DNA from 3 places in the Paenibacillus sp. FSL R10-2778 genome. Region 2 is predicted to be linked to each of the others. Evidence: predicted binding sites of a transcription regulator. Region 2 holds the regulator's gene; each other region holds the start of a gene.

What was found. The regulator LexA, encoded in region 2, represses DNA repair genes until DNA is damaged. The targets are predictions, from matches to a motif close to CGAACATATGTTCG.
Positions count from the first base shown of each region.
Region 1: the regulator LexA is predicted to act here: its motif matches at 2,463-2,476, upstream of NST40_RS23485 (YolD-like family protein).
Region 3: the regulator LexA is predicted to act here: its motif matches at 2,655-2,668, upstream of recA (recombinase RecA).

Region 1 covers NZ_CP151956.1:5,204,809-5,214,797, reverse strand. The annotation lists gene NST40_RS23500 (glycosyl hydrolase) at 1-1,061, shown strand, start outside; gene NST40_RS23495 (PH domain-containing protein) at 1,135-1,623, opposite strand; gene NST40_RS23490 (hypothetical protein) at 1,741-2,301, shown strand; gene NST40_RS23485 (YolD-like family protein) at 2,516-2,851, shown strand; gene NST40_RS23480 (hypothetical protein) at 2,848-3,012, opposite strand; gene NST40_RS23475 (M15 family metallopeptidase) at 3,130-3,816, shown strand; gene NST40_RS23470 (WGxxGxxG-CTERM domain-containing protein) at 3,892-4,368, shown strand; tRNA gene NST40_RS23465 (tRNA-Leu) at 4,527-4,612, shown strand; gene NST40_RS23460 (sensor domain-containing diguanylate cyclase) at 4,933-6,525, shown strand; gene NST40_RS23455 (hypothetical protein) at 6,518-6,664, shown strand; gene NST40_RS23450 (2-dehydropantoate 2-reductase N-terminal domain-containing protein) at 6,724-7,749, opposite strand; gene NST40_RS23445 (TetR/AcrR family transcriptional regulator) at 7,949-8,467, shown strand; gene NST40_RS23440 (cyclase family protein) at 8,652-9,338, shown strand; gene NST40_RS23435 (SIS domain-containing protein) at 9,644-9,989, shown strand, end outside.
Region 2 covers NZ_CP151956.1:3,831,996-3,841,984, reverse strand. The annotation lists gene NST40_RS17040 (hypothetical protein) at 1-36, shown strand, start outside; gene NST40_RS17035 (DUF5316 domain-containing protein) at 467-670, shown strand; gene NST40_RS17030 (hypothetical protein) at 700-852, shown strand; gene NST40_RS17025 (MBL fold metallo-hydrolase) at 1,091-1,873, shown strand; gene NST40_RS17020 (methyltransferase domain-containing protein) at 1,912-2,688, shown strand; gene NST40_RS17015 (hypothetical protein) at 2,689-3,267, opposite strand; gene NST40_RS17010 (hypothetical protein) at 3,490-3,870, opposite strand; gene NST40_RS17005 (L,D-transpeptidase) at 4,021-4,359, opposite strand; gene lexA (transcriptional repressor LexA) at 4,537-5,163, opposite strand; gene NST40_RS16995 (LysM peptidoglycan-binding domain-containing protein) at 5,415-5,828, shown strand; gene NST40_RS16990 (DUF896 domain-containing protein) at 5,938-6,147, shown strand; gene NST40_RS16985 (hypothetical protein) at 6,197-6,718, shown strand; gene NST40_RS16980 (HAD family hydrolase) at 6,753-7,538, shown strand; gene NST40_RS16975 (FixH family protein) at 7,801-8,226, shown strand; gene metH (methionine synthase) at 8,346-9,989, shown strand, end outside.
Region 3 covers NZ_CP151956.1:4,242,761-4,252,749, forward strand. The annotation lists gene rny (ribonuclease Y) at 1-365, opposite strand, end outside; gene NST40_RS19100 (RecX family transcriptional regulator) at 685-1,410, opposite strand; gene recA (recombinase RecA) at 1,521-2,585, opposite strand; gene NST40_RS19110 (competence/damage-inducible protein A) at 2,886-4,172, opposite strand; gene pgsA (CDP-diacylglycerol--glycerol-3-phosphate 3-phosphatidyltransferase) at 4,281-4,868, opposite strand; gene NST40_RS19120 (YajQ family cyclic di-GMP-binding protein) at 5,024-5,515, opposite strand; gene NST40_RS19125 (hypothetical protein) at 5,724-5,885, opposite strand; gene NST40_RS19130 (RodZ domain-containing protein) at 5,965-6,897, opposite strand; gene NST40_RS19135 (DUF3388 domain-containing protein) at 6,991-7,758, opposite strand; gene NST40_RS19140 (DUF3243 domain-containing protein) at 7,936-8,199, opposite strand; gene fabG (3-oxoacyl-ACP reductase FabG) at 8,337-9,104, opposite strand; gene NST40_RS19150 (pitrilysin family protein) at 9,105-9,989, opposite strand, start outside.

The DNA.
Region 1 (9,989 bases), 1.4 Mb from region 2:
ATGTAAATACGAGCCTAAGCAATGCTGATTTTGATAAATATATAACCCCAGGTACCACCCAGTATAATGCTCTGTTAGCTGATCTGGATAAGATAGCCCTGTCGCTGAAAAAGCTTAATGACGCAGGGGTTCCTGTACTTTGGCGGCCGTATCATGAAATGAATGGTGGATGGTTTTGGTGGGGGCAAAAGAACAATTACGCTGCATTGTGGAGCCTTATGTTCGATCGTTTTACCAATTATCATAAGCTGCATAATTTATTGTGGGTTTGGAGTCCAAACGCAAAAAATCAGTGGTGTGATGAGCCGGCAGAATACTATCCGGGCAGTGATAAGGTAGATGTGCTGGCGCTCGACATTTATGACGCGGATTTCAAGATTAGTCATTATGATAATTTATGGGATCTGGGTCGTGGCAAGCTGATTGCGATTGGTGAGAATGGAGAGCTTCCGTCTGCTGAACTGTTGTCCAAAACACAGCCCAAATGGTCTTATCAGCTGACCTGGGGGAAACTCCTCTATGAGAAGAATACCGACGCTGTGATAAAAGCTTTTATGAACGACAAAATGGTATTCACACGAGAGGAGTATGCTGCTGAGGCCGCCGCTTTCGCTGCTATCGGGGATAGTGTGCTGGAGAGTGGACTCTGTGGCCAATATTACAATAACATGACGCTTAGCGGCACGCCTGCACTGTTGCGAACGGATGCCAATATTAACTTTTCATGGAGACAAGGTTCACCTGATCCTGCCATTCGTGTAGATGCATTCTCTGTGCGGTGGAGTGGGAAGCTGACGGCTGCTTTTAGCGAGGTGTATACCATTTATTCCTACTCTGATGATGGGATACGGGTATGGATTGATGGCGGGCTAGTCATTGATAGTTGGGTGAATCAGAGCGGCCAGGAACGAAAAGGGAGTATAAACCTGATTGCAGGTAAGCCGTATGAAATAAAGGTGGAGTATTATGAGAATGCGGGCGACGCCCGGGTTGTTTTGCAGTGGGAGAGTCCGAGCCAGATCAAGGGGGTTATCCCAGCGGGGGCATTTTATCTTCCTTAAAAAAGAGTACTTCAAGTGTGCAAGCGCAAGCAAAAAGCCCCGGTTTTCCGGGGCCTTTTTACGTATGAACGTCTTAAATTTGCTCGCGGTAGCTAATGTTGTTGGCGATCTTCTCGTCACGAACGGCTTTGCGCAGAACATCTTTGACGGTTTGGGCATCATGGATTTTTCGAAAAAGAAGCTGAGGCGCTGAGGCATCATCAGAAAATACAGTTAATGATCCAATGCCAAGCATCCGGTCCATGATAGACTGTTTTACGGATAAATCGCGTACGCGCAGCAATTCGATTTCTTCAACATTTTTACCGATAAGTCCGGTCTTTACCATAATACGCTGACTTGTAATGGTATATGAAGTTGTGTTAAGTCCTACGATTCCTTTGAGTCGATCCGAGATGCCGGCAGGTTTGCCTTTCCAGAGCACGACTTCTTGAATGACATGATTATCTACTGCTGGTCGATGAGCGGTTACTGGAGCGGTACCGTCAAGGCTGGTTCCACATTCTCCACAAAATTTAGCGCCCTGCTTGTATTCCGCTCCACAGGTGGTGCAATAAGGCATAAATACTCTCCTTTCCTGATCACAATTAAAATAATTATAACATAACAGTCATTTTACATATATTTCATTTGCGCTTTACACAAACCGACATTATCCTGTTAAGTGGAGGGATAAATAATGAAAAAAGCTTTACTAATAGGAATGCTGATGATGACTGTCATCCTTAGCGCCTGCAGCAATAATTCAACTTCATCGGCACCTGCCACGGAGGAAGAAGTGCAGGAGACCGTGCAAAACTTCTACAATGAAATGTCTAAACTTGAAGAGTCAGGAAAAACTTCTTTAGCGGAGTTCAACGAAGCCATTGCGGGTTATTCAGCAGGAGAACTCACGGACAAGCAGTTGGAGAAGAAAATTAAGCAATTCCAGAGTACCGCAACAGATTTATCGAATCAAGCCGAGAAAGTAAAAATTTCCTCCAGCTTGCCTGAAGACATTCGTAAGTTGCTCGAAGAGTCTAAAGTTGCCTTTGAAAGTGCTTATTCTTTAAAAGAAGAGGCCTCTCAAGGTGCTGATTCCGCAAACGTTACGGCTGAGCAATTTAATGAATTGAATCAGAACGCTGATGTAGCGATGTTATTCGGTATTTCCAAGCTTAACGAGGCAAGAGAAGCAACAGGACTTATAGACTCCGAAGGTCAGGCTACCTCAGAGTCTGGGGACGTTGTTCAAGAATAAATCAAATCAGGCGCTGCGCAGTTTATCTGTCAGCGTTTTTTTGCTGCGAATTTTATCTTGAATAGATATACATTAATATACATCTTTTGAATAAAGAGTAACCCTTAAAAAGGTATCTTTTTCCTGATTATTGATTAATATGCGAAGATGCGGATATAATACAAACATACGTTCGTGTTTAGAGGAATAGATATATAATTAAGGAGGGGTTACCATGGGCAAAAAGCTGGAGAAAAACGGGCTGTGGGAAAGCAGCCGCATGATGCTGCCGGAGCATAAGATACGAATTATAAGAGATGAACGGGAAACGCTGCGCCGCATCAAGCCTATTCTGGATGAGCAGAAGCTGGAGGAGATTGAATGTACACTGGCTTTGTCGTTGCGGAGTCATGTACGAGTGACAGTTGTTCTTTTTGACCCTTTTGAAAATACGATGTTAAGTGGTTTTGTGACTTCCATTCACACCCACTCGCGTGAGTTTAAGCTGCAGTGGGCGGAGGAATGGAAGTGGATCGATGTGGATGATATTGTCGAGGTCTACATCGTTTAATGCTGAGAACCGTTGCCTTCGCTTTTCTCATAAGCGATTAAGGTAACGGTAGGATTACCGGTCAGATGTGCAATGGAAGCTTCAGCATTCCGAATAATTTCCAGTGCTTCTTCCTGTTCACTAAGGGCTGCAACTTTATAGCTATCGCTATGAATATCCATATGTCTCCCACCTTTCGTTAAATATTTTGTCCTTTTTTGTGGAAATCATCCTAAGGGGGACAGGGGTACAGGCAAATAGGGCAAAGGCATCATTGAATATACCAAAGGGGTGATTCTATGCTGACTTTGGAGCAATTGAGGGAAAAATCCGCGGCGCGTCTGGTCGGGCTTCATCCTGTCTTGGCGGCAGGTGCGAATGTTTTGATTCAGCAAAGCCATGCGAGAGGAGTCCCTATCGTTATTACTCAGGGTCTACGGACCATTGCTGAGCAAAATGCTTTGTATGCGCAGGGTAGAAGCAAACCAGGACCGATAGTTACCAACGCTAAAGGCGGTACCAGCTATCATAATTATGGTCTTGCGTTTGATTTTGCGCTTTTGCTGCCGAATGGCACTAGCCTTTCTTGGGATATCAATCGTGATGGTGATAAGGATAAGACAGCAGATTGGCAAGAGGTTGTACAGGAGGCTAAGCGGCTTGGTTTAGAATGGGGCGGGGACTGGACCTCTTTTAAAGATTATTCACATCTGCAAATGACTTTCGGTTTAACTATAGATCAACTTCGGGCAGGTAAACGTCCAACGACGGACCAAGCCAAAGAGGCTTTAAAAAAGATTACCGGAGGGGATGATCAGGTGAACAAAGACGTTACAGTGACCATTAACCTAAACGGCCGCAAGCTTACCGATGGCGTTCTCGATACCGGAACAACCTATGTACCCATACGTGCGCTGGCTGAGGCGCTTGGAGCAAAGGTTACTTATGATGCTGTGACTAAGACAGTTAATGTAGTAAAAGAGTAAAACCACCATGCATAGACAGTGCCGTCCAAGGGGAAATTATCAGTGATAACTAACCTTAAAGGGAGGCATAACACTGTGAACAAGCTGATAACAAGCCTTGCATGCGGTACTGTATTATCAATGAGTCTAATGGGAGCTAGCTATGCATCAAATGCCGTGGGATCAGCAGCATTGGGCGGTATCCCAGCCGCGAATACCGGGATGGATGGGACTGCGGAACACACTCGGATGATGAACACGGAAGGCAATTTAATGAACGGCACCACGGGAACGCTGAATCAGCATGAGAGCATTATGAAAGATAAGATCCGCATCGATGATAATTACAGACCTAACAACTACAACACCAATAACTACAATGACACCCGAAATAACTACAGAACCAACAGCACTGTCAACCCGGCAACCAACACCACACAGACCGGCAAATACCGTGCAACTAGTACAACAACGAATGCTGCAACTAACAAAGGATCTAATTGGGGCTGGCTCGGTCTGCTTGGACTTTTGGGTCTTGCCGGAATGAGAAGCAGAAGTGACGAGCGTAGATAATCCGCGTTTATAATAACCCGTATCGGTTCTGGCTGAACGGGTTATTTTTATTGTGAATAAATTTTTTCGAAAAAGGATTGCGCGTTATCGATATTCATGATATTATATTTCTTGTCGCGTTATATGTGAACAACGTATGAAGCTTCAACACATAATATGCCGGGGTGGCGGAACAGGCAGACGCACAGGACTTAAAATCCTGCGGTACGTGAGTACCGTACGGGTTCGACCCCCGTCCTCGGCATCATAGTGAAAACCTTGAGAAATCAAGGTTTTTTTTGTTTTTCTTGAGTAAAACTTCCGTCAAAAGCTAAAGGTTCTGTGTGTCTTGGAATCACATCCGAGCTCACAGAATCAGGTTGATAACACTCCTTTTCAGTGCTTGTCTAATCGCAAGCTTTGGAGAGGAGTTTTTTTAATATGGAAGATTTCATGAACCGCCGTATATCAAACGGTACGCACAGTGGTATGAGAGATCCGAGCCTTTTGATTACTGTCGAATAACATCTTAATTTGTTGTATTATTGATTAATCTAGTTTTCAAGAACCAAGGAGGGTTAAAGTTTGCTTACACTGAGAAGAGCCGACCCGGGTCAAAGTAAAAAGCTCAGTCTTACATCGCTGCTTACGGGCTTGGTTACGCTGGTGGTTCTACTAACCTCAAGCATTCTTCTGATTGGCTCTTACGAGTCCAAAAAACAATCATTGATGGAGACTACACTCCATCTGAATTACTACAACGCTGACCGAATGACCAAAACAATGGATTCCTTATTTCAGTCCATGCGCAGCAGTTTGGAATACAGTGCTGACATACTCTCCGATGACGAAACCTCAACGCCGAAGCAAGTGGATGATAATTTGGAACTGATGCGCAATAGTAGCAATTACTTCAATTCTATCGCCGTGCTCGATGCCGACGGGCTGATCCGCAATGTAGTACCGGCTAGTTTGGGGTCAGCAGGAAACCATATTACTTCTAAGGTCGGTTTGGAAGCTCTGGCGTTAAAAAAACCTTACATATCCTCCCCCTACATGACCCAAACCACAAAGAGACTAATCGTTTTTATGAGTCAGCCGATTTTTAGCAAGAATGGTACATATCGCGGTATTTTGAGCGGCACATTTTATCTGCAGGAGAACAATATTTTGTCTATGATTTTTGGCGACAATAACGTGGACGATTCTGGCTCCTATTATTATATTGTGGATTCAAGTGGGCATCTGTTGTACCACCCGGATAAGCAGCTCATTGGGGAGGATGTCAGCAATAACAAGGTTGCGCAGAAACTCATGAATGGGGAGAGTGGGGAACAGCAAGTGCGTAACACCCGTGACGTTGAAATGCTTGCCGGATACTCCAGCGTTCCAGCCAACGGATGGGGAATTGTGGTCGTTTCGCCGATTAGTGTCATCCATCATCAACTGATGGGGCACCTTCGGACCATTCTCTGGTATTCGTTGTTTCCGTTCATTATCCTCCTGATGGGCGTCATTCTCGTAGCACGCAAGCTGGCCCGGCCTTTTGTGTACCTGGCAAATCTGGTGAGCAGAATGGGCAAGGAGAAGATTGAATTGCCAGAAGCGAAGCCGCAATGGAGCCGAGAGGCAGATCTGCTGACCAAGGCTGTGTTGCTTGCCATGACGGATATTCAGAAGCAGACGGATCAACTGACCCAAGAGGCTACGACGGATGCTCTGACCGGTCTAATGAACCGGAGATCGTTAGAGTATACGATGAGTCAGTGGATTGACTCAGGACAACCGTTTTCGCTCATTGTACTGGATGTAGACAAATTCAAACTCGTGAACGACACTTACGGTCATCTCATCGGCGACGAAGTGCTGAAACATGTAGCCAAAGTTATAGTTACCTCGGTTCGTCCAGACGATGTTTGCTACCGCTACGGCGGTGAAGAGTTCATCATCTTGCTAGCCCACACAAGACCTGAGGAAGCTTTCATCATAGCTGAAAGAGTCCGGCGGGCAATGGAACAAAGCAGGGGGCCAATCGAGACACAGGTTACAATCTCTCTAGGAATCGCCCATTATCCTTTTCATACATTGGAGCGGGAGGGGCTGCTGGAGAAGGCGGATCAGGCGTTATACTTGGCCAAGAGCAGGGGAAGAAACCAGACGAGGGTCGCTGATGTTTGAAACAATGGCTACGCAGACCTGCCATGTGTGGGCTGACCGAATGCTGCACATCAGCACGGGTGGCCCAAGTCAGCGGGCAGCAAAGGACGAAAGTGTAACCTTCCAAGCTGAACAAGGAAAATGTTATTCGCTATTATGAATGTTCGGAGCGGAAACAGTATTTCATCTTTGATGAAATACTGTTTTTTTGTGTGAATGTTATTTATGTTCAACACGTTGCAATAATTCCTTTAAAGCCTTCATCTGCCGGCCTTGAAGTTCTCCCTCTACAATCGAATTCCGTATAGATTCTACATCCTGAGCCTTCACTTTACCCCCATGATGGAAACGATTGAATGCTTGATAATCTAGCGGCAGCATATCTTGTTCCATTTTGAGATGTATTTTTGCTGTCATGCGTGGCCCCATCACAAAACTCATAATCTTACCGATTAGACCATGCTTGGGCAGGGATGCTATTTCACCCTGAGCACGGCAAGCGAGCTGCCAAAGATCTTTATTTGCAATAACGGCTGAGAATTTAGGCCAACCTACGATATCACAAGCAGCGTATACAGGAAAACCTATACTAGAGTAAATATTGAACATCGCCGGACTTACTTGACCACAGCGTGAGACCCCAGAGTTATTGTACAGTGCGCTAAATTGTTTGGCAGCTGATTTATTATTGTTCTCGACCTGGAAACCGACCTTGTTCGCCGGATGTTTGTAACAGACAATGGCTTGGTTAATGAGTTTGGGGTCTGTTGGTGCATGCACAGGCAAATCAGCCTTGGATTGATGACTTAACGTACCCAGTATTCCTCTTAACAGCTGGTCTTCCGGAATTCTCATGTACTGAATGTAATGTTCACGAATCCCGCTTCCAAACGCACTCATAATCACCGTAGTTTTAGAATTACGAACGACATCTCCCAATTTGGATAACGTAGCTACGCCTTCTGGTGAACGGCTCACATTTCCGTCCAATGTAATAATAATAAATTGATACTGCTGAGGTTCTATTTCTTCTATATCTTCTATGACATTAAAGTTGCTAAAATCTTTCAATGTAGCATCGTCATAGCAATATAGTTTCTGAGGAGGAGCGAAGTCTGCTTTTCGTCCTTTTCGTACAAGAAAGGTAACATCGGTGCCTGATAAGTGTAGATGGTAACCTACAGAGAAACCTACTGCTCCTGCACCTACTATAAGAATGTTTGTTTTATCTGAAGTGATTGTCATTGTTAGTTCATCTCCTTGTATTATATAAAAATAGATTTTGGCTTATTAATTCCTCATTAAGTGGACATGTGTTGATTTAATGTCGTGTTGTCAGTATAATCTATACGTCTGAACAATCACAATAATCAATACCTTTGTAAATGTTATGAAGTAAACAGATTACATCTATTATGTTGAAAGGATAGAACAGGAGGAGCATATGGTTGGAACCAAGAATAACAGAAGAACTAAATATACGATTAATCTCATTAAAGAGAGCTTCCTGGTTTTATTAGAAACTAAAAAGTTACCTCAAATAACGGTCACTGAAATATGTAACTACGCTGATATCAACCGTGGCACCTTTTATTTGCACTACAAAGATCCTTTTGAATTATTTGAAGTGATGCAGAATGAATTTAATAAAGAATTGGTGGAAGCATTACAAGAAGGAGGCAGTCCTTGCACATCTGAAGAATCCATGGTCAAACTGTTAAACATTATTCAAGATAAGAAAACCATGTATCAGCTTCTAATTTCAGAGAGTGGAAAAAGTGAATTTTTAACACGAGTTTTACTTGAACAAAATTGGAACGAACCCTTTCTAAGGGACTATTCTTTCACTTACAAGGTTTATGGATCTATTGGAGTTATTAATCAGTGGCTCGAGTCCAATGGTGGAGAAAGTCCGCAAACCATTGCCAATATAATTTATTCTTTGGGTCATCAGAACAAATAGTTTGAAAAATACACACTAAGAGTGGCATTTTAGGAAGCTATATAATAATTACTGCAATAATGTACTATTTATCAACAACTTTAAGCTGTAATATTATCGTTACATTATCGGACCAGCACAATTCCTGTACAAAAAAATGAGTATACGTAGAGGGGAATTATGTGATCTATAGGAGCGTGTTACTATTTCAAAATTCGTCGAAATTGGTTACCCAATTTATGAAGGAATGCCTATTTTTCCAGGATTACCAGAAGTGAAATTAGATCCTAGAGAGCGCTTGATTAAAGGAGATGAATGGAACGGAAGTGTGTTAAGCATTTATCTTCATGCTGGTACCCATGTCGATGCACCATGGCATCATTTGAATAACGGTAAGGGGATAGATGCTGTTCCTATAGAAGACTTCATCTACAGAAACCCACTATTAATTGACTGCCCGCTTGGCCTAAACGGCTTTATCACAATCGATATGCTTGAGGAATATGAAGAACTTAATGAAGCGGATATTCTAATCTTCAACACGAGCTATTGGAAACACAGAGATACGGATTTCGAAAAATACGCCAATAATTTTCCTGCTGTCTCTCCGGAAGCTGCCGAATACATCCGGACGAAGCTCCCAAACTGCAAAGCAGTAGCTATTGATACCTTGAGCATTGAAAATTTGGCAGAAGCAAAAAGAAACGGCTATTTTGTCCATCATGCCTTTTTAGATCATGAGAAATATAAAGAGCCGACAATGCTCATTTATGAAGATATTAACCCAGCTCCATTAGTTGGCAAAAAACTCATTTCTGCCTTCGCAGCACCACTTCGTATTAAAGACCATGATGCTTCTATCATTAATGTAATCGTTGAAATAGAAGATTAAAGGCTATTCAGTAGTAGTTGTTTCGCCTGTGATTATATCTGCAATATCATCTCGGACTGTTCCTGTACCGTAGGGGTTCTATCCCCGTCATTACCATCCTCGATTAGAAGATCGCATGACTCTCATGAAATATTGAGGTCATGCGATTTTTTATTTTAAAAATCAGAGCATTACAGATCGTCGCTGCCGAAGATAATTTGGAGTTTTATTCTGAATAAATTAATAGTTGACAGCATTTTTGAAAGCGGTTATATTTATCTCGTAAACAATACGTTATATAACGTTATATCAAAGGAGAGAATCAAATGAATACAAATCAGGTTGTTCAAAGTATCCGTGAAAAAGTGGCAGAGGGGATTTCAGAGGTATATTTTGTAGCTTGTGGGGGTTCACTGGTTGATATGTATCCCGCGAAATATTTTCTGGATAGTGAAGCGAAGAAACTGGTAGCGGGGCTCTATACGGCGAATGAGTTTGTTCATGTATTGCCTAAACGTCTGGGCACACAATCGGTAGTAATCGTTTGTTCCCACGGCGGAAATACACCGGAATCGGTAGCTGCGGCGCAAGTAGCCAAACAGCATGGAGCGCACACCATTGGCCTAACCCATAACAAGGAAGCTGCGCTGCTGAATTACTCTGATTTTTCTT
Region 2 (9,989 bases):
GTTTCACTTGCAACACTTGAACTTGAAGGGAATTAAGTGTAAACAGAACCGAAGGGGTTGTATGGAGTAGAAGAAGTGTGCCATAACCATAATCAAAAAAATGGTTGTTGGCACACTTCTTCTACTTCTTTTTTGGTACCTTACTTCATTCGAACGCCAATTTCCGTTTGCTGAGGTTGCAAATTTCGCGTATGAGCCCGCTATAGGACCCAGTAGACCTTATATGAAGCTTTACCCTACATTTGGGATAATAAAGGACTCCATAGTCGCCATTGGCATTGAAAACACTCAATATGAGCCTCATCCTTAGGAATAACGTCACTGGAGTCCGAAACCATGCTCCAAAGGCTGAAAATTAGCAAATAGCGTCATCTGGGTCCGAAAGTCATGGCACGTAGTAGAGGGATTTAATGTTAAAATATCTTATATATAGATAACTAATTCTTTCCTGGGAAGGAGTAAGTTCATGCAAATTTTTATTTACATAGGATTGGGCTTTTTTATAATTGCAGGTATATGTGTTGGAGCCTTCACGACAGGTACACAACAAAGAGGTAACTTTTATTCGGAATCCAAGCGAGACCGTAAAGCTAAAAACAAAGTAGCTAATTGGTCCGCTTTAGGTGGTCTTATTTCATTAGCTATAGCTGGGATTCTTTATTTGTTGTAATTGAACGAACAGCATAAGGAGGAGCAGTGTTGCAGATGGTGAAGATTTTTAATGAAAATACGGTCTCATTTACTCAAAAACAGTCTCCGATCCCAGAGTTTGCTTGGCATACGAGTGAAAGATTAGCTGAAATGGTGGGTTCCAAGCATTTAGTTTTTGATATCAGATCTTTAGGTTACTGAAGGGGATGTAATATTTTTTGAAATGGGACCGGAAGGGGCGCACCAGCTTTATAATCATTCCGATGCACCATGCAGGTATCTGGATCTCCGAACGAACCAGGGAATAGATATTTGCGAATATCCAGACTCAGGCAAAATCAACATTTTGCCCTATCAAGAAATCTATCAAGCAGATGAACAGGCGGATTATTGTAAGGGAGAAGAGCATGTAAGGGAAAAATGGAATGGGGGAGCGTAATTGATTAAAGATCGTTGGTTTACAGTAACGGAAATTGATCCGACCACCTATGCAATCAGTGAATATGGACATTGGGAAAAGGTGCATTCTTTTTTACTCTTGGGGCAAAAACAAGCCGCGTTAATTGATACGGGATTAGGTATTGATAATATTAAAAGAATAACGGATCAGTTAACGGATTTACCTATCGCTGTCATAACTACGCATGTGCATGCAGATCATATTGGCAGTCATGGACAATTCGAGACAATCTATGTACATAAAGAGGATGCGGATTGGCTGATTAACGGAATAAAAGGCTTGTCCCTTGCCCAGATTCGTAAAGATATGAGCCGGGACATCAGCCTTCCTGTTCCTGAAACCTTTGATCCTAACACCTACATACCTTTTCAAGGGAAACCAACAGCTCTTTTACAAGAAGGGGATGTGCTCGACATAGGCGGGCGCAAAATAGAAATATACCACACACCAGGTCATTCGCCAGGTCATATCAGCCTTTTTGATCATGCCAACGGATATCTGTTTACAGGTGATTTATTGTATGACGTTACGCCAATCTATGCCTTTTACCCTTCGACTAGTCCGGTTGATTTAGTGGCATCCTTAGAAAAGATTACGGAAATTCCAGGAGTTACCCAAGTATTCGGTTCTCATAATACACTGGGTTTAGATCCATCTATTTTACAAGAGGTCAAAAAGGCGGTTCGTGAGTTACGTGAGCAAAAGGTAGTAGCACATGGTACGGGCATTCACCAGTTTGATGGGTTTAGTGTGCAATTTTAGATTTTTCTATGTCGAAAACAAATGAGAGGTATGGCGATATGGTGTCTACATCAAAGGCTTTTACTAAATCAATAGATTCCTATTTAAACTACATTAAAATGCCTTGGGGGAGATTGTTTTATCATTCCGCTTGGCAGCAAATTGACAATCACTGCAGCTCTGATGAGGCAAAATCTATTTTAGATATCGGCTGTGGTTTTGGGATAACCAGTCGTGAATTCGCAAAAAAAGGTTATACAGTTACAGGGATAGATCCGACTCCAGAGATGATAGTCATTGCGCAAGAGTCTGCATGTAAAGACGGTCTTAACATAGCCTTTAGATCGGCAACGCTACAAGATGCAGATGTATTAGCGGACGGATATGACTGGATTTTTTGCCATAATGTGCTTGAATATCTCGATGATCCAAAACAATTGTTAATGGACATTAGTAAAAAACAAAATGAAAACGGAATGCTTTCTCTTATAACTCATAATCCAGTGGCAAAAGTGATGAAAAAAGCCGTTATGAATAAAGATCCTATGGGGGCTATAGACAGTATTGGAAACACGCAGGAATATAGCGGCATTATTCAAACAGACATTACCATCTATACAAAAGATCAATTAGTGGAATGGCTCGCGGAGTGTGGTTATGAGATTAGAAGTATATACGGAATACATAATATCTACGGATATATCGTGGATAATGAAATAAAAATGGATGAGCAATGGCATGTAGAAATGGTGGAGCTAGAGCTTAAGTTAAGCAGTTTATCTCCATACAAGGACGTTGCTATTTTCACACATCTTATTGCGCAAAAAGCAACTTAATTATTCAGAGACGATTGACCTGAACAGTGCATGCAATTGCTGTACTTGGGAGAAAGCTTCCTTGTACTGGTTGTCGGATTGTCGAATAGGCAATAAACCCGGCAAGAAGGAGATACAATACACAGGCGTTTCTTTGCTGTTCATATATATTTTAAGCGTAAGCTCTTCAATCACATTAGCTTCTTCATCGGTGTCCTTAAGGATGTTAATATCTGCACTTGTTGCAGTAGTTTTGCTGTTTTGATGTCTTTTGGATACTTTTGAAAGGGTAAGTGCGTTAACCACAATCTCGGATCCCATTACATTATCAAATGAGTATAGCTTTGCTACTGCTTTTTTGTTACTCTTCGGATTTTTGGTGCCAATTGCTAATTTTTTATTAGGCTCGTTAAGTGCGATCAAGTGAGATTGATTGGGGGGAATGAATGTTTTGGTGAAGCTGATGTTAAAAGATGAGGTCGCATTAACTAGCTTAGAAATTTCAGATGAAGCAGATAGCGTTTTCAATTTTATAATGGCGGCACTTAGAATTAAAACAACTCCTAAAATAGCAAATAAGTACATCAGGATAATCAGCATATAATCACACCTCCTAGTTATTTCATTAGACTCAAATTGTTGCTTATTGAAAGATATGCCTGAATGATCTCCACTAGTATCTTTTAAAAGGGAAATTCGTGGAATTATAGGATCGACTTCACGATTAACCCAAAAAAAGCACCCAGAGAAACCTTCCGATTCTGCAAATGATGCAAAATTGGGGGTTGCTGAAAGAGTGCTTTTTAAGGTGATTATGTAAACCTATAGAAAATTGAAGGCAGTGATATGATCGGTATAAACAATCAGCTGTTTGTATTCGATCGGAGTCCCATAACTAGCATAAGGTCTTACAGTAACGTCATTGAGGACAACAAAGTTATAGCTGAAATTTTTATCAGGGTGTTCTGCTCCCAAATAAGATATGTATTCGTCTACAATTACATCATCCATCAAAGATTTTAAATCAAATACATCCTCTTTGTTGGAGACGGTTGGAGAGACGATTCCCTGAATGCTGCCAAAAGAGGTGAGCAAATTCACTTTTTTTCCACTAGCTTGTTCATCATTTAAAAGTAAACCGGACAGCTTACCCAGTGCATCGACTTTAAAATCGACGAGGGTTCTAATTTTTGAATTATTCAAACTAAACACATCCTTTTCAATTTGCAATCCTGTTAACAATATTCGACATATAATCACCAAACTCCTAGTATGCTAATGAAAAAATACTTACTTATGTAATGACCCCCATTTTTTAATGTGATTTGGGGGTTGCCGAGCCTCCATTCGAATTTAATTTCTTATCGTTACTCGTGTGCCTATAGGGACAATAGCAGCGAGTGCTAACACATCCTCGTTGTACATCCGGATGCAGCCGTGGGACACCTCTTTCCCAATGGAGGAAGGGTCATTGTTTCCATGAATTCCGTAGTGTGGTTTAGACAGTCCCATCCAAAAAACACCGAAGGGACCCCCTGGGTCGGGTTGTTTGTTAATAATAGTGAATTCACCCACTGGGGATTGGGTTAACATCTTACCGATGCCGACAGGGAAACCTCTAATCACAATATCATTGTCCAGAAGATATAACATTCGTTGGGTCAGATCTACAATAATTCGGTAGTTGGGCATTATACGCAACACTCCTTTCTAATTAGGATATGAGCAGAACGCCTAAAGGGTTATTCATAGAAAATGGCCATTTTAGCCATTGGGAACAATTGTTCGTAAGTGGTTGGAAAGCAAAAAAACGTAGAAAAAAGGCTGTTCCGCATATGCGGAACAGCCTTTTATGTTAGAAGTGCATACTTAGTGGATATCTCGAAACAATCCGATGACTCTTCCGAGAATAGTTACGCGATTAAGGCGAAGCGGCTCATAAGCTGGATTCTCCGGCTGAAGCCGTATATGATCACGTTCCTTGTAAAAGGTCTTAACGGTTGCTTCATCTTCTTCGGTCATGGCTACAACGATATCTCCGTTGTCCGCTGTTTGTTGTTGGCGAACAATCACATAGTCACCATTCATAATGCCTGCGTCCACCATACTATCACCCATGACAGACAGCATAAATACTTTGTTGTCACCTACATAGTGAGTAGGAAGTGGGAAGTAGTCTTCGATATTCTCTGTAGCAGTGATTGGTACCCCGGCGGTAACTTTACCTACGACAGGAATCCGTGAGATGGTCTGCGCGAATTGGTGAACATTCTCTGAATCCTCTTGGCCTAGTAATTCTATTGCACGTGGCTTCGTTGGATCTCGACGAATAAGTCCCTTCTTCTCAAGCCGGTCCAAATGACCGTGAACTGTGGAGCTGGAAGCAAGGCCAACAGCTTCTCCAATTTCCCGGACGGAAGGTGGATAACCCTTGCTGCGGACTTCGCTTCGTATAAATTCCAGGATCGCCAGCTGGCGACTTGAAATCTTTGACATTGGAATCAACCCCATATAGTAATGTTTGGGAAAATTATAACATAGAACTACCGTTCGCACAAACATAAGTTCTAACTATTATAAATATTAATCTGCTAGAGTTAAAAAATGGTAGACAAATGATAATAAAATGAACCGCTTGAGTCTCTCAAAAAAAAGAGAACAATTGTTCTGAAATAGTATTGAACAAAACACATGTTCGTGTTATTATAAATTCGAAAGTAAGAACAAGTGTTTGGAGGATGATGATTATGCTAAAATACAGTACATACCGCAGCATCTACGACAAGGCCCCAGTGGTTGAATCTATAGGACATAATGACGTTGCCCGTAATTCCGCTAAGGTGAAAGAGATAACGGAACGTTTGCTTGGAGGGATGATTTCGTTGTTCCGTCAAGATTTCTTTATTAAGTTAATATTGATTTTCGTGCTAGTATTATCTGGCCTAACAGTAGTGGGAAATGTGTTTGCAGGATCGACGACTATAATGAAGGAAGAGAAGCGGATTGTGGTTGAACGTGGAGATACACTATGGAGTATTGCCCTTAAGAATAAACCAGCTGATATGAAGACAGTTGTTTATATAGAAGGAATTAAACGTTCAAGTGGGATTAAGAGTAGTCAAATTAACGCTGGAGACATACTTACTTTACCTATTTATTAATTTTCTGAGAACATAATAGAATGACCAGTAGAGCTTGCAGGGAGTAGACCTTGACAAGCTCTTTTTCTCATGGCAGAGTTAGAATTAATTTATAGGGGGAGGGAAAGTATTGAATATTGATGAGTTGGTCGCGCGAATTAACGAATTGGCACGCAAACAGAAGAGCGTAGGCCTTAATCAAGAGGAAGTGGCGGAACGCGCCAAGCTTCGTGAAATTTACCTGGGGAATATCCGCAATAACTTCCGAGCACAATTAAATACTATTGAAGTAGTAGATAACGATGAACATGAACAAGGTAACAAGGGGCTTAAACATTAGCTCGCTGTTCCTTTTCATAGATATTTCAGGATGACTAGGGGGAACGCACATGGCCCGTTCTTGGGAAAGAATGGTTCAACGCAACACACAGCAAATCAACAAGCAAAGAAAGAAACAAGGCAAGGATACGATTTATGCCTCTAAATCTCCTACCCAGAATGCCGAAGTCTTTAAAGGTCGCAACATTGCATTTCCGGTAGTGTTAGTGATACTTGGCACTATGTTTTGGGTAGTTGGTTCTATTGATCAGGCCAAAGGCAATGGCATGCTGGCTAATTGGCTGGGAGTAGTACTGTACTATTTGCTGGCAGCGCTATTGTTCTTCCGTCGTCCGTACTTGAAGGTGGAAAAAGCAAGACTGTCCACTATTAAATTCAATCGCGAACGCGGACTTCCAGCTGCAGATATTGAGAAAATCACCCTTTCGCGTGGAGCTGTAGTCATTAAGCACAAAGGGAAACGTACGAAATGGATTTTCACAAAACTTATGAATCGCTATGATACTAATGCGATGAGTACACGATTAGAAGCATTTGCTAAAGCTCACAACATTGAAGTAGTTCACGAATAGAACTAGACCAGTTAAAGGGAGAGGGAGACCTGTAATGCCAATTTCTGCTGTACTATTTGACCTTGATGATACATTGCTGTGGGATGATCGGAGCGTCGAAGAAGCATTTCGTTCTGCTTGTGAAGCCGCCGGGGATACGATTGATCCACAAGAACTAGAAGTTGCAGTTCGTAAGGAAGCAAGTAGCTTGTATGAATCTTATGAGACGTTCCCATTTACAAAGATGATCGGAATTAATCCATATGAAGCACTCTGGGCTAACTTTACGGCAGGTGAACAGCCAGAATTCCGTCAATTGGAGCAGCTTGCACCGGTATATCGTAAAGAGTCTTGGCGTCGCGGACTTGCAGCGTTAGGGGTGGAAGACGAAGCACTAGCTGAGACCTTGGCAACTAAATTCGCAGCAGAGCGCAGAAAACGTCCATACATCTATGAAGAAACAATGCATGTACTGGAGCAGTTACGGGGTCAAGTGAAGCTTTTGCTACTTACGAACGGCTGTCCTGCATTGCAACAAGAGAAACTAGATGGTGTGCCCGAGTTAATTCCTTTCTTTGATCATATTGTGATTTCCGGAAGCTTTGGTAAAGGCAAACCGGATAAGGAAATTTTCCTGCATGCTTTAGAGCTTCTTGATGTAACGCCTGAGCAAGCGGTTATGGTCGGCGATAAGCTGACAACGGATATCCGTGGGGGGCTGGCAGCAGGGTTGACCACGGTCTGGATTAATAGAAAAGGTAGAGCACCTAGTCTTGATATTCATCCGGATCATGAAATCAATCACCTTGAGGAACTTCTTCCACTAGTTCAATCCTTGTAAGATATACAGAGCTATTAGCTCCAACATAAAGACTTTATAAAAGCAGCGAGTTTCTGAGATCCTAAGAAACTCGCTGCTTTTCTGTACATACATACTAACATAAGGATTTCATTAGATTTTTAAGTAAATGATTTAAGTCACAAGACTAATGCGGAATTGATGCGAAATACTGAAAAACCAATAATAATGTGTATAATAGATGGAGATGTATAACATGAATTGGTAGATTTTTATTATTCGATAATGATTGGGAGGGCTCCAAATGATGAGATCGAAGAAATTAGTCGCTGTATTATTAGGTGCAACACTTCTAGTACTAGGTGGATGTTCTTCAAATGGAACCAAGCATTCAGAAATACATAACATGAATATGAACATGTCTATGGAACCTATCAAAGTCGAACTACAATGGAGTCCTGAAGAAGTTGTTGTAAATCAAAAGGTAACCTTTGAAGCTGTGGTGACCCAAGATAACGAGGCAGTAGATGATGCAAAAGAGGTTCTGTTCGAAATTGTGAATAAAAATGATGAGGGACAGAAAATAGAGCTTAAGGGAAAGCTAATTGGTAAAGGAGTCTATCAAGCAGAAGGGACCCTTGAAAAGGAAGGACAATATAATGTCACTTCACATGTGACAGCCCGGACACAGCACTCTATGCCTAGCAAAGAGCTGTCTGTGAAACCATGATTCAAAGGTTCGCAAAGGTTACTGAGCAATAACAGATAAAGCAGAGTGGAAAGGAAGGCTTTTCGAAATTCCTTTATTCTGCTAAACTTACTCTAATGTTTTACTGGGGGGACTATTAGTTGGCTAAATATACACTTGAGGAAAGCTTACAACAAAGGATTTTGATCCTTGATGGCGCAATGGGCACGATGATCCAACAGGTGCCTCTTACTGGAGAAGATTTTGGAGGCGATGAGCTGGACGGCTGTAATGAAATGCTGGTATTAACACGCCCAGAAGTCATTCAGACGATTCATGAGCAGTACCTCGAAGCAGGGGCTGATCTCATTGAGACTAACACATTTGGTGCAACCTCTGTTGTGCTAGCTGAATATGATATTCCTCAGCGGGCACGTGAGATCAATCTAGCGGCAGCAGAGTTGGCTCGAAGAGCAGTAGACAAATATGACACACCTGACCGTCCGCGATACGTCGTGGGGGCTATGGGTCCAACAACAAAAACGCTCTCAGTAACTGGAGGCGTTACTTTCCAAGAGTTAGTTGATAGCTATGAGGAACAAGCAGTGGCATTGATCGACGGTAAAGTAGATGTTTTGCTGCTGGAGACCTCTCAAGATACACTTAACGTTAAAGCTGGAAGTATTGGTATTCGTAATGCTTTTGAAAAGACTGGCATCACGTTGCCGGTTATGATTTCCGGAACAATTGAACCAATGGGTACTACATTGGCAGGTCAGAATATTGAAGCATTTTATATCTCATTAGAACATCTGAAGCCTATCTCTATGGGCCTCAACTGTGCGACTGGTCCTGAGTTTATGCGGGATCACATTCGTTCGCTTTCGGAGATCTCCTCCGCAGCCGTGAGCTGTTATCCAAACGCAGGATTGCCGGATGAGAACGGACATTATCATGAATCTCCAGATTCTTTAGCTCGCAAGATTGCAGCCTTTGCCGAAAAAGGCTGGCTGAACATTGCAGGGGGTTGCTGTGGAACGACACCAGAGCATATCCGTGCGATGAAGGAAGCACTTTCTGAATATCCTCCACGCCCGCTGACAGGTAATCATCCACCTGCACTTTCAGGCATTGAGCCTATCTATATTGAGAACGACAACCGCCCATACATGGTTGGTGAACGTACGAATGTACTTGGCTCTCGTAAATTTAAACGTCTTATCGTCGAAGGTAAATATGAGGAAGCCTCAGAAATTGCCCGTGCTCAGGTGAAGAGTGGGGCACAGGTTATTGACGTGTGTGTACAAGACCCTGACCGTGATGAGATTGAAGATATTAAGCTTTTCTTAGAACTGGTTGTGAAAAAGGTTAAAGTACCCCTGATGATCGATACTACCGATCCTAAGGTTATCGATTTGGCTTTGCAGTACTGTCAAGGTAAGGCGATAATTAACTCCATTAACCTTGAAGATGGTGAAGAAAAATTCGAGCTGGTGACGCCGATCATTCATAAATATGGTGCAGCTATTGTTGTGGGTACCATCGATGAGACGGGACAAGCCATTAAGGCGACAGATAAACTGGAAGTGGCTAAACGCTCCTATGACTTGCTAGTGAATAAGTACGGTTTAGCAGGAGAAGATCTTATTTTTGACACGTTGGTGTTCCCTGTAGGAACCGGAGATGAACAATATATCGGTTCAGCAAAAGAAACGATTGACGGCATTCGTTTGATCAAGGAAGCACTTCCAGGTGTTCATACGATCTTGGGCATCAGCAACGTCTCCTTTGGATTGCCGGAAGCG
Region 3 (9,989 bases), 410 kb from region 2:
GTTTCATCAATTCGTTTCTCTTTGTTAGCTACTTGTTCTTCTTTTCTTTCAAGCGATTCCATTTTTTTATCCAGAGATTCTTCCTTTTGCAGCAAACGTCTCTCTTGCCGTTGGATTTCATTCCGACGTTCACGAGTTTCTTTCTCAGCTTCAGTACGGATTCTATGGACTTCGTCCTTAGCTTCCAATACTGTTTCTTTCTTCAGCGCCTCAGCGTCCTTCTTCGCATTCTCAACGATGACAACGGCTTCTCTTTCTGCGCTTTGGATTTTAGCTTCTGCAAGGGATTTACGAATAAAATAACCGAACCCAAAGAATATTGCAGCTACAACGAGAACGATAATGACCCAGATCCATGATTCCAGCATCTGTTCACCTCCTCGTTGGTTCCTCTCCAAGGTATATCCCTGGGAATTGTGCAGTTGTTTAACTATCCGTTCATCACCATACAAAAAACCGGTAAACAACCGATTGCCATACTGCACATGCTGCACATGCACACTGCCCGCCTTATCCGGCGATTACATTTCATATGAGTTGTACGTGAACCGTTTAAAACAGTCTCCTTTTTGGGAAGGAAAAAGGATTCTAATTTTATGCCGATTCATGTTATATTTTATTATTTATAAAAAGACATTGTCAAGAGAGTCGATATACGCATTAATGTCAAGAGAATCAGTGATTCTAGTAAAACTCCTCATCTTCACCTTCATAATTGTCTTCCGCAAGTAAAGTATTGATCACTTGGCGAACCATATCGCCCGAAAATCCACGGCGCATAAGGAAGGCTCCAGTCTTTCTTCGCTTATCTGAAGCTTCTCCACGGATGAGATTCCATTTCTTGCGCCCAGTTTCGAGTGCGCTCTCCAGCTCTTGTTCAGGAGTAATATTCTCCAAAGCTTCCGATATAAGGGTTTTGTCAATCCCTTTCTCACGTAGCTCTTGTCGAATCCACATCTTCCCTTTCCGCTGGTTCGCTATTCGTTGCTCTGCCCATTGCTTAGCATATAAAGGGTCATCAAGAAGTCTTTCCTCCTGCAGCCGCTGCACCACTTCCGCAATAATAGTCTCTCCTATTTCCTTCTGGCGTAAACGGCGAGTCATTTCCATAGCGGTGCGTGGTTTACGTTCTAGATAACGGAGGCCTTCTACATAAGCTCGTTGACGCTCATCAGCTACAACAATTTCCAACAAATCAGCCTTCATAAAAGAATTACCAGTAATCATTCGATATTTAATCATGACGTCCTCGTGCACAGTCATGTTATATGCTCCGAAATGTATGATATAACGGTGGTCAGATTTCTTTTGACGTTCTACTTTAGTGATCTCTAAGAGTTCTCCTTCAGGAAAATCAGATAACACCTGCTCATCTTGTTCTTCTGCTTCAAAATCCAGTTGTATTACCATAGTTGTTTGTCACCTCATAGCAATAGATCGGTTATCGTCTTACTTTCATTACTTGTTAAGAAAAGACACCCTGCAACAATCAATCACAGGGCGTCCTATTGCTTAATATACTATTCGATTTCGAGAAGCAATTTCTCTTCTTCTTCTTGCTCTGCAATAATATCTTCATTCTTCGGCGCAGCAACAATAGTGGATAAATTACTTGCTTCACGGATCTTATTCTCAATAATAAGGGCTATATCCTGATGTTCCTTCAAAAACTGTTTAGCATTCTCACGACCTTGACCGAGACGCTCGCCTTCGTAGGAATACCATGCACCACTCTTATTCACGATATCCATTTCAGTACCGATATCTACAAGACTTCCCTCTTTGGAAATCCCTTCACCGTACATGATATCAACATCAGCCTGTTTAAATGGAGGAGCTACTTTATTCTTCACAATCTTGATCTTAGTACGGTTACCAACCACATCGTTCCCCATCTTGATGCTCTCTACGCGACGTACATCTAAACGTACAGAAGAGTAGAATTTCAATGCACGACCACCCGGAGTTGTCTCAGGGTTACCGAACATAACACCGATCTTCTCACGAAGCTGGTTGATAAAGATAGCGATCGTATTGGATTTGCTAATGGCACCAGAAAGCTTACGAAGTGCTTGAGACATCAAGCGAGCCTGCAATCCGACGTGGGAATCACCCATATCGCCTTCAATTTCAGCCTTAGGTACCAAAGCAGCAACGGAGTCAACGACAATAATATCAACGGCTCCACTACGAACAAGTGCTTCGGCGATTTCCAGCGCTTGTTCACCCGTGTCTGGCTGAGAAAGCAGCAATTCATCGATATTTACGCCCAAGTTACGTGCATATTTCGGATCAAGCGCATGCTCGGCATCGATAAATGCAGCTTGTCCGCCTTGTCTTTGCACTTCTGCAATAGCATGAAGAGCAACTGTTGTTTTACCTGAAGATTCCGGTCCATATACTTCAATAATACGTCCCTTTGGAAGTCCGCCTATACCTAACGCAATATCAAGTGCCAAAGATCCGCTAGGTACAACTTCCACTTGCATATGCGTGGATTCTCCCAGTTTCATTACCGAACCTTTACCAAATTGTTTTTCTATTTGACGAAGCGCCATATCAAGCGCTGCACGACGATCTGACAATCAGACCACTTCCTTCACTGTTTATAGTAATATAATAACGTGTTTTTAAGGTCTTGCCAAGCTTTTTTTCGAACATACATTCGTTTTTTTTGTCTTGGGCGTTATTTATCCCTTTTATTGTAAGCCTCCCTCCGGAGATAGAAGTTAGTTAAATTCCCCACTTCACCGGACATCAACGACTTATGATCATGAGTAGCCATCGTGATCAAAATCTCTGCAAATATACAAAAAACCGCAGCAAAGAAATCTCAGTGCCACGGTTCTTCCGTATGTGTTTATTATAACTGGGCTAATCTCCCATTACAAGTCTGAACCCTCAAGAGGTGTCTCCACCTTGCGTTCCTCAAGTCTCCGCCACAGACGATACAGCAGAGCCTTTACAGTACGCAACCGGATATTTTCCCGTGTACCTTTAAGATTAAGCTCATAGACCTCTGTCTTACGTCCCCGTTCAGCCAAGCCGATAAATACAAGTCCAACAGGCTTGCGCTCAGAATAACCCGGTCCAGCCACACCCGTAACAGATAAGCCGAAATCGCTGTCTGCAATCATTCTCACTTGGTCAGCCAACACCTCGGCAACTTCTCGACTTACGGCTCCAGGAGCATTGGGTCCCTCCAAATAAGCACTTGGCACATTCAGTAGCTTTTTCTTTAAGTCATTCGAATAGCAGACGATTCCGCCGGCAAACATCGATGCACTGCCTGGAATATTTGTTATGCTCTCCATCAGCAAACCTCCGGTGCAGCTCTCTGCCGCACTTAAGGTCAGGCCGGCATCCGCCATCCAATCCACAATCAATTGCTCCAGCGGCACATCAATGTTCGCATACAAATGTTCCGGCAAAATCTCCTTGATTTGTTGTTCCAGTATCTCCAGCTTTTTTGTAGCTTCATGCTCAGAAGGGGCCTTTGTCGAAATACGAACAGTTACCTCTCCCTCTTTGGCATACGGAGCAATCGTTGGATCCGTCTGACTGCGAATCAGTTCGATGAGCTTGTCCTCCAGCAGTGATTCTCCGATGCCGGCAAATTTGAGCATTTTTGAATAAAGCGGTGTTTCGTTCGTCAAGGCGTGCTGCTGTAGCCACGGTACTGCTTTATCTACGAACATCGGTTTCATCTCACGAGGTGGACCTGGAAGCACAATATAATATTTCTTCTCATGCTCAAAAGCAATCCCAACCGCAAGACCGATTTCATTCGGCAACGGTGTAGTTCCTTCAATTATAAGTGCCTGTTTGCGGTTATTTTCGGTCATAACGATCTTACGATCATCAAAGAAACGTTGTACATGATCCATCGCCAAACGATCAATATGGAGCATTCTACCTAGCGATGCAGCCAGTGCATCTTTAGTCAGATCATCCTCAGTGGGGCCAATTCCGCCCGTAAAGATAATAACGTCGGCCCGACTCTGAGCGATCTCGATGGCTTGCTGCAGGCGGCTGCTGTTATCACCGACAACGGTTTGAAAGTATACATCGATCCCGATGGCAGCTAGCTCTATAGACAAAAACTGGGCATTACTATTCACGATTTGACCGAGCAAAAGCTCTGTCCCTACTGCAATAATCTCCGCTTTCATACCTGGCTTTCGCCTCCTCGTTATAATGTAGGTACACTGCTTTTGGATTTCAAAAAAGGTAATAGGTGCTTCACCTATTACCTTTCCTTGTATATCCAGCTTACATGCTTACGCATTATGCAGCTGTAGCAGATCCTTATTCTTCACAAAATAATCAATTCCAGAATAAATAGTGATCAGCGCTGCGGCCCAAATAGCAATATCGTCTACAGGAATACTGACAAATTGAAATGGGAAATTATTCAACAACAGCAGTGAGATCGCAACAATTTGTACAACCGTCTTTATCTTGCCCCATTTGCTGGCGGCAACCACTTTTCCCTCTAGCAATGCAATCTGGCGAAGTCCGGTGACTGCAAACTCACGACTGATGATTACAATAGCAATCCATGAATCGCATCTGCCCAGCTCCACAAGTGAAATCAGAACTGCAGATACCAGCAGTTTGTCCGCAAGTGGATCAAGGAGTTTACCGAGATTGGTGACCATATTATATTTCCTAGCAATGTAGCCGTCTATTCCATCCGTGCTGGCCGCAAGCAAAAAGATTACAGCTGCTACCAAATGATTAACAGATAGCTGAAACGAGCCCCAATGTATCGGTTCTGGATAAAAACTGAAATCCACCAGTAAAAAAAACATCATAATCGGGATCAGGCAAATACGAGCTAGCGTGATGCGGTTGGGCAAATTCACTGAAGTTTTCCTCCCCTAAATCGTTCATACAAATTGCCTAAATCAGGCTAATCCATTTCTACTTAAGCAAGTATATTATAGCAATAAATAGGTGTCAAAAAAACAGAAAGCACCCCGCGTTGTTAGTGCTAATAAGCACTGCGGGGCACAAAATTCTATTTCATGTTCATGAATTGTAGATCCAGCGGCAAATCAGCTTTACGCAAGATCTGAATAATCTGCTGCAAATCGTCGCGGCTCTTACCGGTCACACGAATTTGATCCCCTTGGATCTGGCTCTTCACCTTTAATTTTGAATCACGAATCAGAATATTAATCTTTTTCGCATTCTCCTGATCAATGCCTTGCTTAAGCCCTAAACGTTGACGTACAGATCCCAGGGAAGCCGGTTCTACTTTACCGAAATCCAGATTCTTTAGGGTAATGCCTCTTTTCACCATCTTTGATTGTAAAATATCAATAACAGCGTTGAGCTTATATTCGTCTTCAGAGGCGATAATAAGTGCATCTTTCTCCAGCTTCAGACTGCTTTTGCTGTTCTTAAAATCAAAGCGGTTGTCGATCTCTTTCTCTGTTTGGTGAATAGCATTCGTTAACTCCTGCATATCCATTTTGGATACAATATCAAATGAACATTCTGAACTCATTAAACTCCACGTCCTTTATACAATTAGTCTGCTACTATTATAAGAGAATGGTACTATTAAGTCTAATTTTGGATAAATCATTATGTAGCTCACCCGACATAGAAAACAGCCCCACTAAGTGGAGCTTTTCCTTCGAGTGAGTTTGGTTCAAAGGGTAGAAACACGTCTCCACCGGAAGTACGCCGTTGGAGACGTGTTTCTACAGCTTCTATCTGCTTCGGACCGGATTACGAAACATATCCAGAATTCCTAGCACAATATGTGCAATACCGAATCCGAGAATTCCGTATCCCCAAGCACCTGGTGTCAAATAGTATCCGATGAGACTGACAACAACCCCAAGGCCAGCTACAATCCAGCTAACTGTCATAAGATGTACACCTCACTTTGGCTAAAACTGAAAACAGTCTTATGTTCTCCCTAAAGCCAAAGTCTATACATCCTATTTGTTATTCGCCTGTCCCTTCACTTTGGGTACCTTCACTTCCAGAACCGTCATCAAGATTAAGCAGGAGACGTGAGGACGTCTTCTCATCCGTGATTACTTGACCATTTACGGTAATCTCAGTTGCTGGGGAATATCCAGACTTAATATACATGCCCTCACTACCAAGAACGAAGCTCAGATGATCTCCAGCTCCTGTAGTTCCGAAGGAGAGTTTTTCACCTTTAGAGTTTTCGCCTTTATAAACTTCAAGCCAGCTCTCTCCAGTAGCAACAATCTCAACCTTAACTTCGCTTCCGGCAGGAGCTGTAACCTTAAATTTCGTTGTTTTGCCTGACTTCCCATCTGGTGTAACCGTGATCGATTGAGGAGACGGCGTTGGTGTCGGTGTTGGCGTAGGCTCCGTAGTTGGCTCAGTAGTTGCTTCTGCACCTGCCGAGGAAGTAGGCGCTACTACACCGCCTCCTGATGCGGGTGGAGATGTTTGTGCTGTATTAGGATCCTGCACATTATTGGTGATATTTGTTTGATCAACTTGATCAGGGTCTGCTTTGTTTAAACTAGAAGCATAAATGTAAATCACCACAATAATCAATATAGGGAATGTCCACATCAGCACCGTTGGCAGCCATTTTGCATTCCGTTCGGTTTCGGGTCTACGGCTGCGCTTTTGAATCACCGTCTCCATGGTCGTGTCTGCGGGTGGTGCAGGTACGTTCCCATGCTCCTCGAGCAGTTCGTCAGGACTCATGCCTACTGCTTCTGCATACGTTTTGATAAACGCCCTCACATAAAAACTTCCTGGAAGCACCTTGTAGTCTCCAGACTCGATGGCTTCCAAATACTTTTTGCGAATTTTTGTTACTTCCTGGACATCGTCAAGACTCATCCCTTTTTGCAGACGTGCCTCTTTCAATTGCCGGCCCAGTTCCGACATACCATCACCTCCTGTAAGTTCTATGAATGTAAACTTCCTTAACCAGCTTTATAAAAAAACATGCTCGGAAGTGTATTCTTCATCGTTTGTGTTCTATAAATCATCACTGTAGCTCGTCGTAAATGACTCGTACAAGATTTCTTCCGTTGGATTATTCCGCAGCTCAATAATAATATCAAAGTCATCGTAACTATACTCAGATTCGCGTACGAAAATATCTGGATGCTCAATAACCTTTGTGCTTGGCATGCTCATAACATTTTGCAATAAATTATAATGTTTCTCATTAGAGCGGATCGTACTAACTATACCATCAATTATAAATACATTATGTGGGTTCATCTCATCTTCAGCCAATTGACTGCGCACCGTCTGCCGCAATAATGTGGAGGAGACAAATGTCCAGCGTTTCATAGCACAGACACTGCCAGCTATAATGGATTCCGTCTTTCCTACACGGGGCATACCACGAAGTCCTATAACCTGATTCCCATCTTTTTTAAACAGTTCACCGAGAAAATCAACCAATAGACCTAGCTCATCGCGGGTGAAACGAAACGTCTTCCGATCATCTGAATCCCGTTCAATATATCGCCCATGGCGTACAGCCAGCTTGTCCACGAGCCTTGGAGACCGCAGAGCTGAAACTGTAATATTATCAACTTTTTTGAGCATTTCGCCCATCAGCATAATTTTCTCATCATCATTGGTCTCCAGCAACATTCCGCGAGTTTTTCCTTCAACTCCATTAATCGTCAGAATGTTAACTTCCAGCATCCCTAACATTGAAGCGATATCACCAAGCAGACCGGGTCTGTTCTTGTGAATCTTGTATTCCATATACCACTGTTTATATTCCACTTGTACACCTCATAGATTCCTTTTCCCTACCCTTTGCCAATACAGCAAAAAAAGCTGCCCCGGCAAAGCGGTCTTTTACACGGGTCATGTTAATGATATATAAAATAAAAATGAAAGGCAAGGTCAGTCCTGTAATAATTGCAGAAAAGCTCCCACAGGGGGAGCTTTTCCGCAAACTTAGGCGTTGTCTTTCGCCAACTTGACCATGAGTTTAGCAATCGTTTGCTTTTCTTCATCGTTGCCGACATCCCATAGCTCTTTGATCGCACGGTTTTGAGTGTTTGCTGGATCCACTTTTTCATCAAGGAATTCCCCGATTTCAAAAGCCAGCTTAGAGATTGTGTCTTGACTCATCCCAAGTTTCTCCGCCTGTACAACCCGTTTACCTAGGAATTTCTTCCAGGTGTCAAAATTTTTGATTACGCTATCGTCTTGTGTCATCTTAAATCCTCCTTCATGTTTACGGTCAAACACCTGCATACAGGCTGTAAGCCGCCTTACGAGAGATTAAAAAACAACACTTATAATATGTCTCAGACGATAGATTCTTATGCTGGAGCTTTTCTCCAAGTTAAGCATTACGTAATCCAGCCACCGTTAGGGCTAATGATCTGCCCAGTAATATACCCGGATTCAGGCAGTGCTAAAAAGTAAATCAGTGAGGAGATCTCGTTCGGTGTAGCCAAACGTCCCGCCGGAATCTCATCCTCCAGCATCCGGACCTCATCCTCCTGTAGGTTAGACAACATATTCGTATTAACCGCTCCTGGAGCTACCGCGTTCACAGTTACGCCAGAAGGTGCTAATTCCTTGGCTAACGCCTTAGTAAAAGCATTTACTCCGCCTTTACTGGCTGAATAAGCGACCTCGCAAGAGGCTCCCGATATTCCCCACACGGAAGAAACGTTGATGATTCGACCATAACGCTGGGATACCATGTACGGCATAAAAATCTGGCTGCACATAAAGGTACCTTTCAAGTTAATGGCCATAATATCGTCCCATTCCTCTTCACTCACATCAGCCAGCATCCCATAATGAGATTTACCGGCATTGTTGACAAGAATATCCGGCTGCATTCCAATACTTTCAAGCTTCTCCGCCATTCGTACAATCTGACTGCGATCCTTCATATCCGCATTTACAGTCATTACCTTTGCTCCCAGGGCCATACAACGCCGAGCGACATCATTAGCAGCTTCATGTGAGTGCTTGTAGTGAATAACAATATTCATGCCTACAGAGGCAAACCGTTCTGCAATGGCGCCACCGATTCCCCCGCTGCCCCCTGTCACCAGAACTGTCATTTCTCCTAATGGTTTGTTGCTCTCTCCCAAAAGCGCCATTTAAGGACTCACCACTAGTGAAACAGCGAGCTGCTCCCAATTTACATGGGCATGTAAACGCTCATTCACTTCAGCTAAAGTAATCGATTCGTAAATAGGCAGAACTTCAAACAGGTCACCACCGCGGAATTGGTAACGTGTAAATTCATGTGCGATACTTTCAGGGGAGTTCAGCATGCGCAAATATCCGCCTATTTTCTTTTTCCGTGCCCGCTCGAAATCCTTATCAGCAAAGCCAGACTTTAAGATCTGATCCACTTCTTCTTTAATTCGTTTTAGCAGCAAATCCGGGTCTTTGGTATCTCCACCCATAGCTGAAAAAGCATATTGTTCTGAACTATTAAATTCATGGCCAAAGCTGTCTGAGATCAGTTCTTCATCATAGAGTTTTTGGTACAACGCTGTGCTGCTGCCAACCAGCAAATCAAGCATAAGCTTTGTGGCGAGATCACGCTTAAGCGCAGCTTCACCTGTAAGACCATCAACTTTTTCCTTAAATCCAAACATAATCTTAGGCATCGAAACTGCGAGTTTGCTTTCTAAGCGCTTCGTAGCGACTTGTTCCGGCTCCTCTTCAAAAATACGCTTAATCTCACCTTGTTTACCATAAGATTTCCCCTGCTGATTGCTGCGAATCAAGGAGAATACCTTCTCCGGATCCACACCACCCACTACGAACAACAGCATATTGCTGGGATGATAAAAAGAGTTGTAACAAGTGTACAGTGTTTCTTTCGTAATCGTACTAATCGACTCTATAGTTCCGGCAATATCAATCCGAACCGGATGTTTCGAATACATCGCCTCAATAAGGCCAAAGTACACGCGCCAGTCTGGATTATCTGCATACATATTGATTTCTTGACCAATGATCCCTTTTTCCTT